3 regions of the Micromonospora sp. NPDC051006 genome follow, and region 3 is predicted to be linked to each of the others. Evidence: riboswitches for the same ligand, from Rfam matches in the RefSeq annotation. Region 3 holds a riboswitch; each other region holds the start of a gene.

Region 1 (4,204 bases), on a different contig from region 3:
CCGCTGAGATTACCGCCGCCGCGCCCGTCGTGCGGTGACGGGAGCCCGCCGTGCGGTGACGGGAGCCCGGCGTGCGACGAGGGGGCGCGGCGACGGGAGCCCGGCGTGCGACGGGGGGAGGGTGCGGCGACGGGAGCCCGGCGTGCGACGAGTGAGCCCGCCGGTCGTCACTGGTGGTTTGGTGCCGGCTCCTCGGTGAAGAGCGCGAGGAGGGCGCCGACCTCCCGGTCCGCCTCCGCGGGGTGGCGGAACCGGCCGGCCGGGTTGAGGGTGTATTCGTTGCGCCGGCCCACCCGGGTGCGGACCAGGTAGCCGCCGGCTTCCAGGTCGGCGACGATCGCCTGGGCCGCGCGCTCGGTGACGCCCACCTCCTCGGCGACGTCACGCAGCCGGGCGGTGGGGTTCCGGGCGATGGCGAGCAGCACGTGTCCGTGATTGGTGAGGAAGGTCCAGTTTCGGGTGCTCCCGTACCCGCTCGTACTCGTCGCCATGGTCGTCATGGTATGGCTCGCCGGCGTTCCCCGCCGCCTTGGCCGGCGCTGCTGAACACCTGAAACGCATATCACGTATCCCTTGACGTATCTTGCGCTGGGTGTGACCGTGGATCACAGCCCGCGTCCGTCAGCGGCCGGGGGTGACCTGGCCGATCGCGTGGGAGTCGAGGTGCGGGCATGAGCGGACCCGGATCGCCCGGAGCACACCCGGGCGCCCAGCGCGTCCCCGACGCGTCGGACGGTGTCGCGTCGCCGCCCGACCCGGAGCAGGCTCTCGCCGAGCTGCGGGCGGGCAACCAACGCTTCGTCACGGGCGCGCCGCGCCACCCGAACCAGGACGTCGAGCGCCGGGCCGAGGTGGCCGCCGAGCAACACCCGTTCGCGGTGATCGTCGGCTGCGCCGACTCACGACTCGCCGCCGAGATCATCTTCGATCGCGGCCTGGGTGATCTCTTCGTGGTCCGCACCGCCGGGCACACCGCCGGTCCCGAGGTGCTCGGCAGCGTCGAGTACGCGGTCAGCGTGCTGGGCGTCCCGCTGGTGGTGGTGCTCGGGCACGACTCCTGCGGCGCGGTGCAGGCGGCCCGGGAGGCGGTCGCCACCGGCACCCCGCCGCCGGGACACCTCGGTGCGGTGGTGGACGCCGTGGTGCCCAGCCTCCGTCGGGCCGCCGCCGAGGGCGTGGACGACATCAACGGGATCGTGGACATCCACATCGCTCAGACCGTCGAGGCCCTGCTCTGCAACTCCGCGGTGCTGGCCGCCGAGGTGGCCGGCGGGCGGTGCGCGGTGGTCGGCATGTCGTACCGGCTCGCCGCGGGTGAGGTGCGCCAGGTCGCCGAGGTGCCGGCGGGGGGAACCATCGCCCCGGTGGGCCTCGACGCGCCGGCAGCCGCCTAGCGGGGCCGACCCCGGCCCGCCGGCCGTGGGCTGTCGGCCCGCCAGAGGTACGCGAAGGGCCGCCCCGCGAGCGCGGAGCGGCCCTTTCGTGCGGATGGTCGCTAGAGCAGCGACATGTGCACGTGGTCGGTGTGGTTGGAGGGCCCGCTGTAGGACTTCCAACCGGTCGCCGGGAACCAGATCTGCCTGTTCCAGATCACGTAGTAGATGCCGAGCCGGTCGGCGTTACGGATCAGGAACGCGGCCACGTTGTTGCCGTACATCCGGGTGTCGTCGTTGTGCCACGGCGCGAAGCCGCTCTTCTGCAGTGACCAGTCGCAGGCGCGGCCCTTCGGGTGCTCCCACGGGCCGCCGGAGCGGTAGCAGCCGACGAACCGGTTGAAGCCGGCCCGCTTGACCTCCTTGTACGCGTGCAAGGTGCGCGGGGTGACGCAGCCGGAGGTGGTGGGGTCGTTCTCGGAGCACGACTGGGGCTTCCAGTCCCCGTCGGCGGTCCGGCCGGGGCCGATCCGGGCGACCGGCGAGGTGGCCGAGACCAGGCCTCCGGTGAAGCCCTTCCCGCCGACCAGCGCCAGCGCCTTGTCCGCGTCGCGCTTCTGCTTGGCCATCACGGCGGCCTGCTTCTGCTGCTCGCGTACCTCGGCGTCGATCGCGAGCTTGGCCAGTTCGGCGCGGCTCTTGATGGCGTTGACCTTGGCAAGCTTTTGTCCGTTGACCAGGTTGAGCTCGTCGAGGCCGGCGGCGCGTTGGACGAACGAGTCCGGGGCCTTGCTCTCCAGCAGCACGGCCATCGCGCCGATCCGCCCGGTGCGGTAGGACTGGGCGGCGATCTGCCCGACCTGCGGGGCCAGCGCGTCCAGCTCGTCCTGCGCCCGCTTCACCTCGAGGGCGAGTTCCAGCTGGCGCTTCTTAGACTTCTCCAGCTTGATCTTGGCCGAGGAGTAGCTGCGGTTGGTTGCCTCGATCACGTCGTTGAGCAGCTTGGGCTCGCCGTCCTCCTCATGCCCGGAGGGGGTGTTCGGCTTGGGCGCGGCGGAGGCCGGGAGGGGCCCGGCGAGCACGGCCAACGCGGCGAACACGGCCACCACAGGTGTCAACCAGCGGCGTAGGGGTGCCGTCACAGTGTTCCCTTCCATCGACCGCCGACCGGGTTAGCTGACGGGTTCGGGGCGGAAGTGGCCCCTACCGCTGGCGCGGATTCACCCCGGGTACCTGGGTTCCCGGTTCGCCCCTTGGCGATTGGGCGGTGGTACCGCAGGCGCCGCTGCGCGCCTTCGTCGGTAACCGGCAGCGAGGTTACCTGAGAGTCGACCCGGGGATCTACGTCCGGATGCCGACTAAAACCGTCATTTCGCCATTGCGCTGGGTGATCAGTGACGTGGTCGTCAGGTCGTGCGACCCGCCTGATCACGCTGCGGAGTGTCACCATGCGCTGTCCGTGCTCCTGTCCGGGTCGGGCCACCATTTCCGGGCGGCGGGGGATGGTTGCGGATCTCCGGCCGGACCGGGCCGGCCCGCACCGAGCGCCTCCAGCGCCTCGGCCCGGTCGGGCGCCGGTCGGGCGGCCGGGGTGGCGGGGGTGCCGTCACCGGTGCGCTCCGGCGGTCCGTCGTGACCGGCCGTGGTCACCAGCGCGGCCAGCGCGGTGGTCAGCGGTACGGCGGCGATCAGGCCCAGCGTGGCGACCGCGCTGCGGACGATCTCCTGGGCCAGGAACTCGCTGGTGAGGATCTGGCTCACCCCGCGGGAGTCGGCGGTCAGCAGGAGCAGCAGGGGCAGCGAGGCACCGGCGTACGCCAGCACGATGGTGTTCACCGTCGAGGCGATGTGCGCCCGGCCGACCCGGGTGGCGGCACGGTAGAGCTGCCGGCGGGACAGGCCCGGGTTCGCGTGGGCCAGCTCGGTGACCGTGGCCGCCTGGGTGACGGTGACGTCGTCGAGCACGCCGAGTGAGCCGATGATGATGCCGGCCAGCAGCAGGCCGTGCAGGTCCACGTCGGCCTGGAACATCGACAGCGTGGTGGCGTCCTCGCTGCCGAAACCGGTGAGGTGGGTGGCGGCGGTGGCCAGGGTGCCGAGCAGCCCGGTGAGCACCAGGCTGCCCAGGGTGCCGAGCACGGCCACCGAGGTCTGCGCGGTGATCCCGTGCGTCAGGTAGAGCACCACGAACATGATCAGCGCGGCGCCGACCACCGCGACCAGCAGGGGTGACCGGCCCGCGCTGATTCCGGGGAGGACGAAGGCGAGCAGGATGGCGAAGCTGGCGGCCAGGCCGGCGAGTGCGGCCACCCCACGCCACCGGCCGAACGCGACGATGGCGGCGGCGAAGACGACGGCCAGCCAGATCAGGGGCATGCCCCGCTGGTGCTCCGCGATGTTCCAGCTGCTCGACGTCGGATCGGTCGGATCGGTCAGCTCGACCAGGATGATCTCGTCGCCGGCCTCGACCCGTGGCGCCCCCGGACCGGCCGGAATCGGGGTCTGCACCTGCTGGCCGGCGGCCGGGCCGGTGTCCACCCGTACGCTCACCGTGCCGCAGGGTCCCGACCCGGTCTCGCCCGCGCCCTCGGGGACCTCGGGCGCGGGCGGGCAGGACTCGCTCACCACCCGGGTGACGGTGCCGTGGTAGCGCGGCACGTCGGCACCGGCCTCCGGCTCGGGCGAGTTCCAGGGCCAGAGCACCAGAGCGGCGACCACGGTGGCGAGGACGAGAGGGACCACCGTCGCGACGAGGATCCGTCGCACCCGGGGCGGGGTGGACGGAGCGGGACGGGTGTGGTCGGCGCCCAATGCGAGTCTCCCAACGAATC
Region 2 (4,204 bases), on a different contig from region 3:
TCTGGGCGCAGGCCCGCCGGCTGGGCATCGGCCGGTTGCCGGAGCAGCGCGCCTTCGAGGACGAGATCGCCGAGCGGCCGGAGTTCCGGGAGTTCCTGAAGGCCTGGTGGCCACGGCTGCACCCACGGCACGTGCTGGGCTGGCTGGCCCGCCCGGAGCGGCTGCGCCGCTACGCCGGCGGCATCCTCGCCGGCGGCGAGATCCGGCTGCTGGACGCGGCGTACCGGACGCTGGACGCCGAAGGGCTGACGATCGCCGACATCGCGCTCCTCGACGAACTGGACGCGATGCTCGGCCAGCCGGTGCGGCCCGCCCGGGCGAAGCGTGACCCGTACCAGCTCGCCGGCGGGGTGCGGGAGCTGAGCACCTTCGCCGACCGGCAGCGGGCCGCGCGGGAGGCGGCCCGGCAGCGCCCGGAGGACTACCGGGAGTACGCGCACGTGGTGGTGGACGAGTCGCAGGACGTCTCGCCGATGCAGTGGCGGATGATCGGCCGGCGCGGCCGGCTGGCGTCCTGGACGGTGGTCGGCGATCCGGCGCAGACGGCGTGGACCGGCGACCCGGCGGAGCTGACCCGGGCCCGCGACCACGCGCTGGGCCGGCGGCGCCGGCAGCAGTTCACCCTCACCACCAACTACCGCAACTCGGCGGAGATCTTCGCGGTGGCAGCGGCCGAGATCCGCCGGCTCTACCCGGACCTCACGTTGCCCAGCGCGGTCCGCTCGACCGGGGTCGACCCGGTCGAGCTGGTGGTGCCCGCGAGCGAGGCGCGGACCGCCACCGTGGCGGCGGTGACCACGCTGCTCGGCGAGGTGGAGGGGACGGTCGGCGTGATCACGCCGGTGCCGCGCCGGGACGAGGTGGCCGGCTGGCTCGGCGCGCTCAACGCTCCCCGGCTGCAGGTGGTGACCAGCCTGGAGGCCAAGGGCATGGAGTACGACGGGGTGGTGCTGGTCGCGCCCAGCGAGATCCGGGCCGACCCCGGCTCGGGCGTCCGGACGCTCTACGTGGCGCTCTCCCGGGCCACCCAGCGGCTCACCACGATCGACCCGACCGGCTGACATCGCGCGCGGCGCGGCCGCCACTGAGCGCGGTCAATTACTTGCACACATAGCAATGTGAGCATATATTTGACCGGTCCGGACCGTCGGCGGAGGGTGAGTTGGTGGGCGCAGGTCATGACCACCACGGGTCGGTGGCGAACGCCGCGCAGCATCACCGTGGCCGGCTCTGGGCGGCCTTCGCCCTGCTGAGCGGCCTGATGGTGGTCGAGGCCGTGGCCGCGTTCCGCACCGGCTCGCTGGCCCTGCTCTCCGACGCCGGGCACATGTTCACCGACGTGCTCGGCATCGGCATGGCGCTCGCCGCGATCACCGCCAGCCGGCACGCCAACCAGGATCCGCAACGCACCTTCGGCCTCTACCGGCTCGAGGTGCTCGCCGCGCTCGCGAACGCCGTCCTGCTCTCCGGCGTCGCGGTCTACGTGGTGGTCGAGGCCGTCGGCCGCTTCGGCGACCCACCGGAGGTGCTGGCCGGCCCGGTGCTGGTGGTGGCCACGCTGGGCCTGCTCGCCAACCTGGGCGCCTTCGCACTGCTGCGCTCGGCAGCCCGGGAGAGCATCAACCTGCAGGGCGCCTACCTCGAGGTGCTCGGCGACCTGCTCGGCTCGCTCGGTGTGATCGGCGCGGCGGCGCTCATCGCGGTGACCGACTGGTGGTGGGCCGACCCGCTGGTGGCGGTGGCCATCGGCGTGTTCATCCTGCCCCGCACCTGGCGGCTCGGGCGGGCCGCGGTCCGCATCCTGGTCCAGGCCGCCCCGGAGCACCTGCAGGTGACCGCCGTGCACGACCGGTTGGCCGAGGTGCCCGGCGTGGCCGGCGTCCACGACCTGCACGTCTGGACCCTCACCTCGGGCATGGAGGTGGCCTCCGCGCACCTCACCATGTCGCCCGGGGCCGACGTCGGCGCGGTGCTCGCCGCCGCCCGGACGGCGCTCAGCGAGGACTTCCACATCGAGCACGCCACCCTGCAGATCGAGCCCGGAGCGACCTCCGGGGCCTGCGGATCGGTGGAGTGGTGATGAGGACACTCTTAAATCAGGGTGGCTATCGTCCGCTTACGTCGGATTTTCCGGTAACCACAGCAGCACCCTCTGTCACTTCTGCTGCACGGGTCGCCCTGGCACCGGTAGGCTCGGTCCCGGCCTCCGCCAGGCGGCGCCCATCGGCGCCGGCGGTGACCGTCGCCTAATCGCCACACGGCGAGCCGGGGAACCACGTTCGTGGGGTGCATCCGCGTCAGCGGTAGGGATCTTCCGTCCCGAACCCGTCAGCTAACCCGGTCGGCGGCTGACGGAAGGACATGTGCATGCCACCAGTGGCACCCGTACGACGACGCGCCGCCCGAATGGCGGCCCTGATCGCCGCGACGCTCGCCCTCGGCGTCGCGATCGCCCCCGGCACCGCCGCCGGAGCCGCTCCCCCGACCGGCCAGCTCGCCGCGGCCCCCGGGCAGGACGAGGAGGGGGGCACCCCCGCACTGCGGGCCCAGCTCGAGGCGGCCAGCAAGGGCTACCTGGACGCGAAGAGCGCACTGGACCGGTCGGTGAAGCGGCAACAGCAGCTCACCGGCGAGCTGAAGACCACCGAGGCCGAGCTGAACGTGCGCAGCGGCAAGGTCGGCGAGATCGCCGGGGTGGCCTACCGCACCGGCCGGCTCGGCGCGATGTCGGCGCTGCTCAACAGCGGCTCCCCGGACGGCTTCATGGACCGGGCCGCCGCCCTGGACGCGGTGGCCGCGAACGAGGACCGGGTGCTGCGCGAGCTGCTGGCCACCCGGGACGAGGCGAACCGGACCCGGGCCGCGCTGGACGGCGAGATCCGCGAGCAGCGCAAGCAGGTCACCGTGATGGCCAAGCGGAAGGAGCAGGCCGAGCGGGCGTTGACCGTGGCGAACAACAACGCCACCCGCGCCGCGGACGTCTCCAACCGGGGCACCTCCACCGCGACGGCCACCCCGGCCCGGCGCAACTCCGACGGCTCCTGGCCCCCGGAGTCCTGCAGCGTCAACGACCCGACCCCGGCCACCGGCTGCATCACCCCGCGCACCCTGCACGCGCTCAACCAGGCCAAGGCGGCCGGCTTCACCCGGTACGTCTCCTGCCACCGCAACGGTGGCTCGGGCGAGCACCCGAAGGGTCGGGCCTGCGACTTCGCCGCGCAGAAGAGCGGCTTCGGCGGCGACGCCACCGGCGGAGACAAGACCTACGGCAACAACCTGGCGGCGTACTTCATCCGCAACTCCGACCGGCTCGCCGTGCTCTACGTGATCTGGTACCGGCAGATCTGGCTACCCAGCAGTGGCTGGAAGTCGTACAGCGGGGCAGGCGGGGACCCGTCCAGCGACCACACCAACCACGTGCACCTCTCGGTCTACTGACCCGGCCCGCCGGGCGGTCCGTGCCACGGGCCGCCCGGCGTACGCCCGCCGTGGCGTCGCCACCGGCGGCGCTACGTCGCCGGGCGTAGCCGAGGTGTCGTCGGTCGCCGGACGAATCGACCGGCCCGCGCGGGCAGCATCGTCGGCATGACCCGGCTATCGCCCCGCACCCGCAAGGCGCTGCTCACGCTGCACCTGGTCACCTCGCTCGGGTGGCTCGGCACCGACCTGGTCCTGCTCACCCTCGGCATCTCCGTGCAGCGGGGCGCCGACCCGGCCGTGGTCTACCCGGTCGCCGCGCTGATCGGCACCGCCCTGTTCGCCCCGCTCAGCGTGCTGGTCTGGCTGGTGGGCCTGGCCAGCGCGCTGCTCACCCCGTGGGGCCTGCTGCGGCACCGCTGGGTGCTGGTCAAGCTGCTCATCACGACGGTGATGGTCGGGTTGGTGCTGCTGCTGCTCACGCCGAACCTTCGGGCCGCCGGGGAACTCGGCGCCACCCTGCCGTCGCGGGACCGGGCCGACCTCGTGATCGCGCCCGCCGTGTCGACCACCCTGATGATCATCGCGACGGTGCTCTCCACCTACAAGCCGTGGGGCCGGCCACGTCGGGCGGCCGGGCCGGTGGCGAGCCGCCGCCAGTCGGCGATGACCGGACGCCCGGCGCGCTGACCTGCGGCGTCAGTCGGTGGCGTTCGGGCCGCCCGGGGCCGCGTCCAGCACCGCGGCGAGCCGGCTGGCCAGGCCGAGGTGCGCCGCCTGCGCCTGC
Region 3 (4,204 bases):
CACGGTCGCCTTCCCCGGCCGGGGAGTCACCACGAAGCCGGTGGCCCACTTCGCGGTCCGCGCCGCGGCGGGGTTGTGGAACCACGCCTTCTGGCCGAGGTACCAGATCGCCGTCCAGTCGCCGCGCACCTCGGCCACCGCGTACGTCTGCCCCGCCGAGGCGCGGGCGCCGTGGTCCGAGATGTACATGGTGTCCGGTGTGCCGTCCGGCCGCTCACCGAGGTCGTTGACGAGCGGCGCGTCGTGGCTGGGCGCGCTGTGCAGGACCACCGCGGACGAGCCGCGCAGCGGGCAGGGCTCGGCCGGCGGCGGCGGGGTCGGCACGCCGGGCGGCTGCTGGTTGCACCCGATGAAGGCCGGCCGGTTGGTGGTGACGTCCGGGTCGATGGTGACCAGGCCGGTCCAGGCCGTGCCGGTGGTCCGGAACGGCGCCCTGAGCAGGTCGAAGTAGTGCGACCAGTCCCAGTAGGGGCCCGGGTCCCAGTGCATCCCGGCGACGGTGGACGCCACCGTGCCGGGGACGTTGTCGTGCCCGATGATGTGCTGCCGGTCCAGCGGGATGTTGAACCGCAGCGCCAGGTGCCGCACGAGCTTCGCCGAGGCGCGGTACATCGCCTCGGTGTACCAGGTGCCGTGCCCGGCGAAGCCCTCGTGCTCGATGCCGATGGACTTCGCGTTGACGTACCAGTTGCCGGCCTGCCAGCCGACGTCCTTGGCCTTGATGTGCTGGGCGACGTGCCCGTCCACCGAGCGCAGCGTGTAGTGCCAGCCCAGGTAGTCGGCCTGCTGCACCAACCCGACGCTGGGGCCGTAGTAGCCCTCGGTGTCGTGGATGACGATGTACTCCAGCTTCTGCTGCGCCGGACGGTTGCCCAGGTCGTGGTTGCCGTAGTCGCCGGCGCCCGGGCCGTACTTCTCGTACGGCGCCGGGATCCACTCGCAGCCGAGGCCGACCGGGCACTCCAGCCCGTCCGGCCGCTCCGCCCGACGCAGCCCGAGCCGGTGCAGCCCGGACTGGTCGGCGCTGACCGCCTGGGCGGTGAGGGTGACCTGGTGCCCGTCGTCGGTGCGGCGGCTCGCGCCGGAGCGGAGCTGGTCGTACACCTCGTCGGCGAAGGCCGCGGCGGTCTCCTCGGTGTCGGCGCCCGAGTAGCGGGCGACCGCGCCGTACCAGGCGGCCGGGTCGGTGCTCGCGCCGACCGGTCCGCCGAGCTCCCGCTGGTACGCGGCGAGCAGCGCGGCACCGCCGCGGATGTTGGTGGCCGGATCGGATCGGAGGGCGTCGACGTTCGCGCCGGTGAGCGCGGCGGCGGCCTGCAGGGTCTGCACCGCGGCGGCGAGCGGGGCGTTCCTGCTCGCCGCCGCGTCGGCCGGTGCGGCGACGGTGAACGGTCGGGACTCGTCACCGCGCGGGTCCTCGTGCGCGTCGACGTGGAAGCCTGCGGGCTGCGACGTGACGTGCGCGACGTCGGTCAGGTGCAGCGGCCCGAAGCCGCCGCTGGTGCTCGGCGTGCCGGCGTGGGTGTCCCAGCGGGACTCCAGGTACGAGACGCCGAGCAGGACGTTCTCCGGTACGCCGTACTCCGCCGCCGCGGCGGAGTACTGCTGCTGGCGGTCGTCGGGCGGCGCGGCCGCGGCCGGGACGCCACCGAGTGGCACGGCTGTCGTGGCCGTGACCACGGCCGCGGTGAGCAGGGCGAGTCTGCTCCTCGACAGGGTTGAACGGTGCATCGAACCCCCCAGGTCGGACGGGTAGGGATGGGGTCACCTTGGCCCCGCCGCGACCACTGCGTCAATACCTTTCCATCTATCAACATTCACGGAAGGAAATCTTCATGACGGACCGAGGGTGCGCCACCGCGACCCGGGTACGGAGTGTCACGGCCCCATGGGTTGCGGATCGATAACGACCATCTCTACTCTGGTCATTCGTCGGCCCGCCAACAGTTCCGTCCAGCCGGGGCGGTAACGGTCCGACACCGCCGAGTCGCTCGCGAGCGAGCCGGGGACCCAGGTTTCCGGGGTGAATCCGCAGTCACTGCGGTAGGGCGCCCACCTTCCCGCCCGAACCCGTCAGCTAACCCGGTAGGCGGTCAGGAAGAAGGAGTCCGGAGCCCGGTGGCCCACCATGCCCCGCGGCCTCCGTCCGAGTGGCCGGCGACAGCCGGTCCGGCGACGGTTGCGCCGCGCTCACGCTGGTCCCGCTTCACCCTCATTCTCGCCGCACTGCTCGGCGTCGCCGTCGTCCTGACCGGTGGCGCCAAAGCGGCCCACGCCGACCCGTCGGTCGCCGAGATCGAGCGCCAGATCGACGAGGACTGGAACAAGCTCGAACCCATCATCGAGCGGCACAACGCCACCCGGCAGGACCTCGCCGCCAAGCGCAAGCAGGCCGACGCGCTGGGTGCCCGGATCAAGCCGCTGCAACTCCAGGTCGACCAGGCCATGGACAAGGTCAGCGCGCTCGCGGTACGCGCGTACAAGGGCGAGAACGTCCTCACCATCAACGCCGTGCTCGGCAGCCAGAACCCGAGCGAGGTGGTCGGGCAGCTCGAGCTGCTCGACCGGTTCGCCCACAACCAGCAGCAGGACGTGCAGCAGGTGGCCAACCTGCGCGACCAGCTGGCCCGGCAGAAGGCGCCGCTCGACGAGATGGTCGCCCAACTCACCCGGACCGAGGCCCAGCTCGCGGCCAAGAAGAAGCAGATCAACGCCGAGATCGACCGGCTGCAGAAGCTCCGGATCAAGGTGTACGGCAACGGCGGCGGCGGTTCGCTGCGGCCCGCCCCCTGCCCGGCCACCTATCCGGGTGGGGCCGCCGGCACCGCGGTCAAGTTCGCCTGCGCTCAGATCGGCAAGCCCTACGTCTGGGGCGCCGAGGGCCCAAACTCGTACGACTGCTCCGGCCTGATGCTCGCCGCCTGGGCGAAGGCCGGGGTCTCGCTGCCGCACAACGCGGCGCAGCAGAGCCGGGTGACCAAGAACGTCAGCCGAGCCGACCTGCGCCCCGGTGACCTGGTCTTCTACTACAGCGACATCCACCACGTCGGCATGTACGTCGGTGGCGGTTGGGTGGTGCACGCCTCCCAGGCCGGCGTACCGGTCAAGATGAAGAAGGTCGACGACGGCCCGATCCACAGCTACGGCCGACCCGGCTGATCCGCGTACCTGAGAGAAGGGCCCGCTCCGGCAACGGAGCGGGCCCTTCGTCGTGCGGGGATCAGCGGGTGGGCCAGGCGCGCCAGTTCTGCCAGGAGCGGCTCGGGGTCGGGCCCCGCTGGCCCTGGTAGCGCGAGCCGTAGACGGCCGAGCCGTACGGGTGCTCGGCCGGCGAGGAGAGCCGGAAGATGCAGAGCTGCCCGATCTTCATGCCCGGCCAGAGGGTGATCGGCAGGTTGGCCACGTTGGACAGCTCCAGCGTCACGTGGCCGGAGAAGCCCGGGTCGATGAAGCCGGCGGTGGAGTGGGTCAGCAGGCCCAGCCGGCCGAGGCTCGACTTGCCCTCCAGCCGGCCGGCGAGCTGCTCGCCGAGCGAGATCACCTCGAGGGTCGAGGCGAGCACGAACTCCCCCGGGTGCAGCACGAACGGCTCCCCGTCGGGCACCTCGACCACCGAGGTCAGGTCGTCCTGCTGCATCGCCGGATCGATGTGGGTGTAGAGGTGGTTGTTGAAGACCCGGAAGAGCCGGTCGAGGCGTACGTCGATGCTCGACGGTTGCACCAGGGTGGGCTCGAACGGCTCCAACCCGAGCGTGCCGGCCTTGATCTCGGTGACCAGGTCGCGGTCGGAGAGCAGCATCGGACCACCATAGCGAGGCCCGCCAGGAAGGCCGGATCCGGTGCCGGTGACCAGCGCGTCGCGGTCGCTCCTCGTACATTTGTTCGATAGAATGTCGGCATGGCTTCCTGGTCCGAATTCGCCGCTGACGAGCCCCGCCTCGCCAACGGGATCCGCGTTCTCCTGCAGCAGTACGGTCCGGGCTTCGGCTACCTGGCCACGGTCCGCGCCGACGGCGGGCCCCGGGTGCACCCGGTGTCGCCGGTGATCACCGACGAGGGGCTCTTCTGCTTCGTCATCGACTCGCCCAAACGGCGCGACCTCGAGCGCGACGGGCGCTACGCGCTGCACTCGTTCCCGCCGGAGGAGAGCGACGACGAGGCCTACGTCGCCGGCCACGCCCGACCGGTCACCGATCAGGCCCGG

The links. A riboswitch is a leader RNA that binds a small molecule or an ion and turns the genes downstream of it on or off. The one in region 3 is predicted to bind cyclic di-AMP.
Region 1: another riboswitch for cyclic di-AMP. It lies ahead of ACIBBA_RS05640 (coiled-coil domain-containing protein); the one in region 3 lies ahead of ACIBBA_RS25790 (NlpC/P60 family protein).
Region 2: another riboswitch for cyclic di-AMP. It lies ahead of ACIBBA_RS27380 (coiled-coil domain-containing protein); the one in region 3 lies ahead of ACIBBA_RS25790 (NlpC/P60 family protein).

Annotation. Positions count from the first base shown of each region.
Region 1 covers NZ_JBITFP010000002.1:410,712-414,915, forward strand. The annotation lists gene ACIBBA_RS05630 (helix-turn-helix transcriptional regulator) at 168-500, opposite strand; gene ACIBBA_RS05635 (carbonic anhydrase) at 672-1,394, shown strand; gene ACIBBA_RS05640 (coiled-coil domain-containing protein) at 1,496-2,515, opposite strand; cyclic di-AMP (ydaO/yuaA leader) riboswitch at 2,519-2,650, opposite strand; gene ACIBBA_RS05645 (YibE/F family protein) at 2,817-4,184, opposite strand.
Region 2 covers NZ_JBITFP010000024.1:10,771-14,974, forward strand. The annotation lists gene ACIBBA_RS27370 (HelD family protein) at 1-1,061, shown strand, start outside; gene ACIBBA_RS27375 (cation diffusion facilitator family transporter) at 1,166-2,080, shown strand; cyclic di-AMP (ydaO/yuaA leader) riboswitch at 2,234-2,363, shown strand; gene ACIBBA_RS27380 (coiled-coil domain-containing protein) at 2,368-3,438, shown strand; gene ACIBBA_RS27385 (hypothetical protein) at 3,586-4,107, shown strand; gene ACIBBA_RS27390 (SRPBCC family protein) at 4,117-4,204, opposite strand, start outside.
Region 3 covers NZ_JBITFP010000021.1:49,822-54,025, reverse strand. The annotation lists gene ACIBBA_RS25795 (N-acetylmuramoyl-L-alanine amidase) at 1-1,731, opposite strand, end outside; cyclic di-AMP (ydaO/yuaA leader) riboswitch at 1,971-2,106, shown strand; gene ACIBBA_RS25790 (NlpC/P60 family protein) at 2,119-3,159, shown strand; gene dcd (dCTP deaminase) at 3,221-3,799, opposite strand; gene ACIBBA_RS25780 (pyridoxamine 5'-phosphate oxidase family protein) at 3,899-4,204, shown strand, end outside.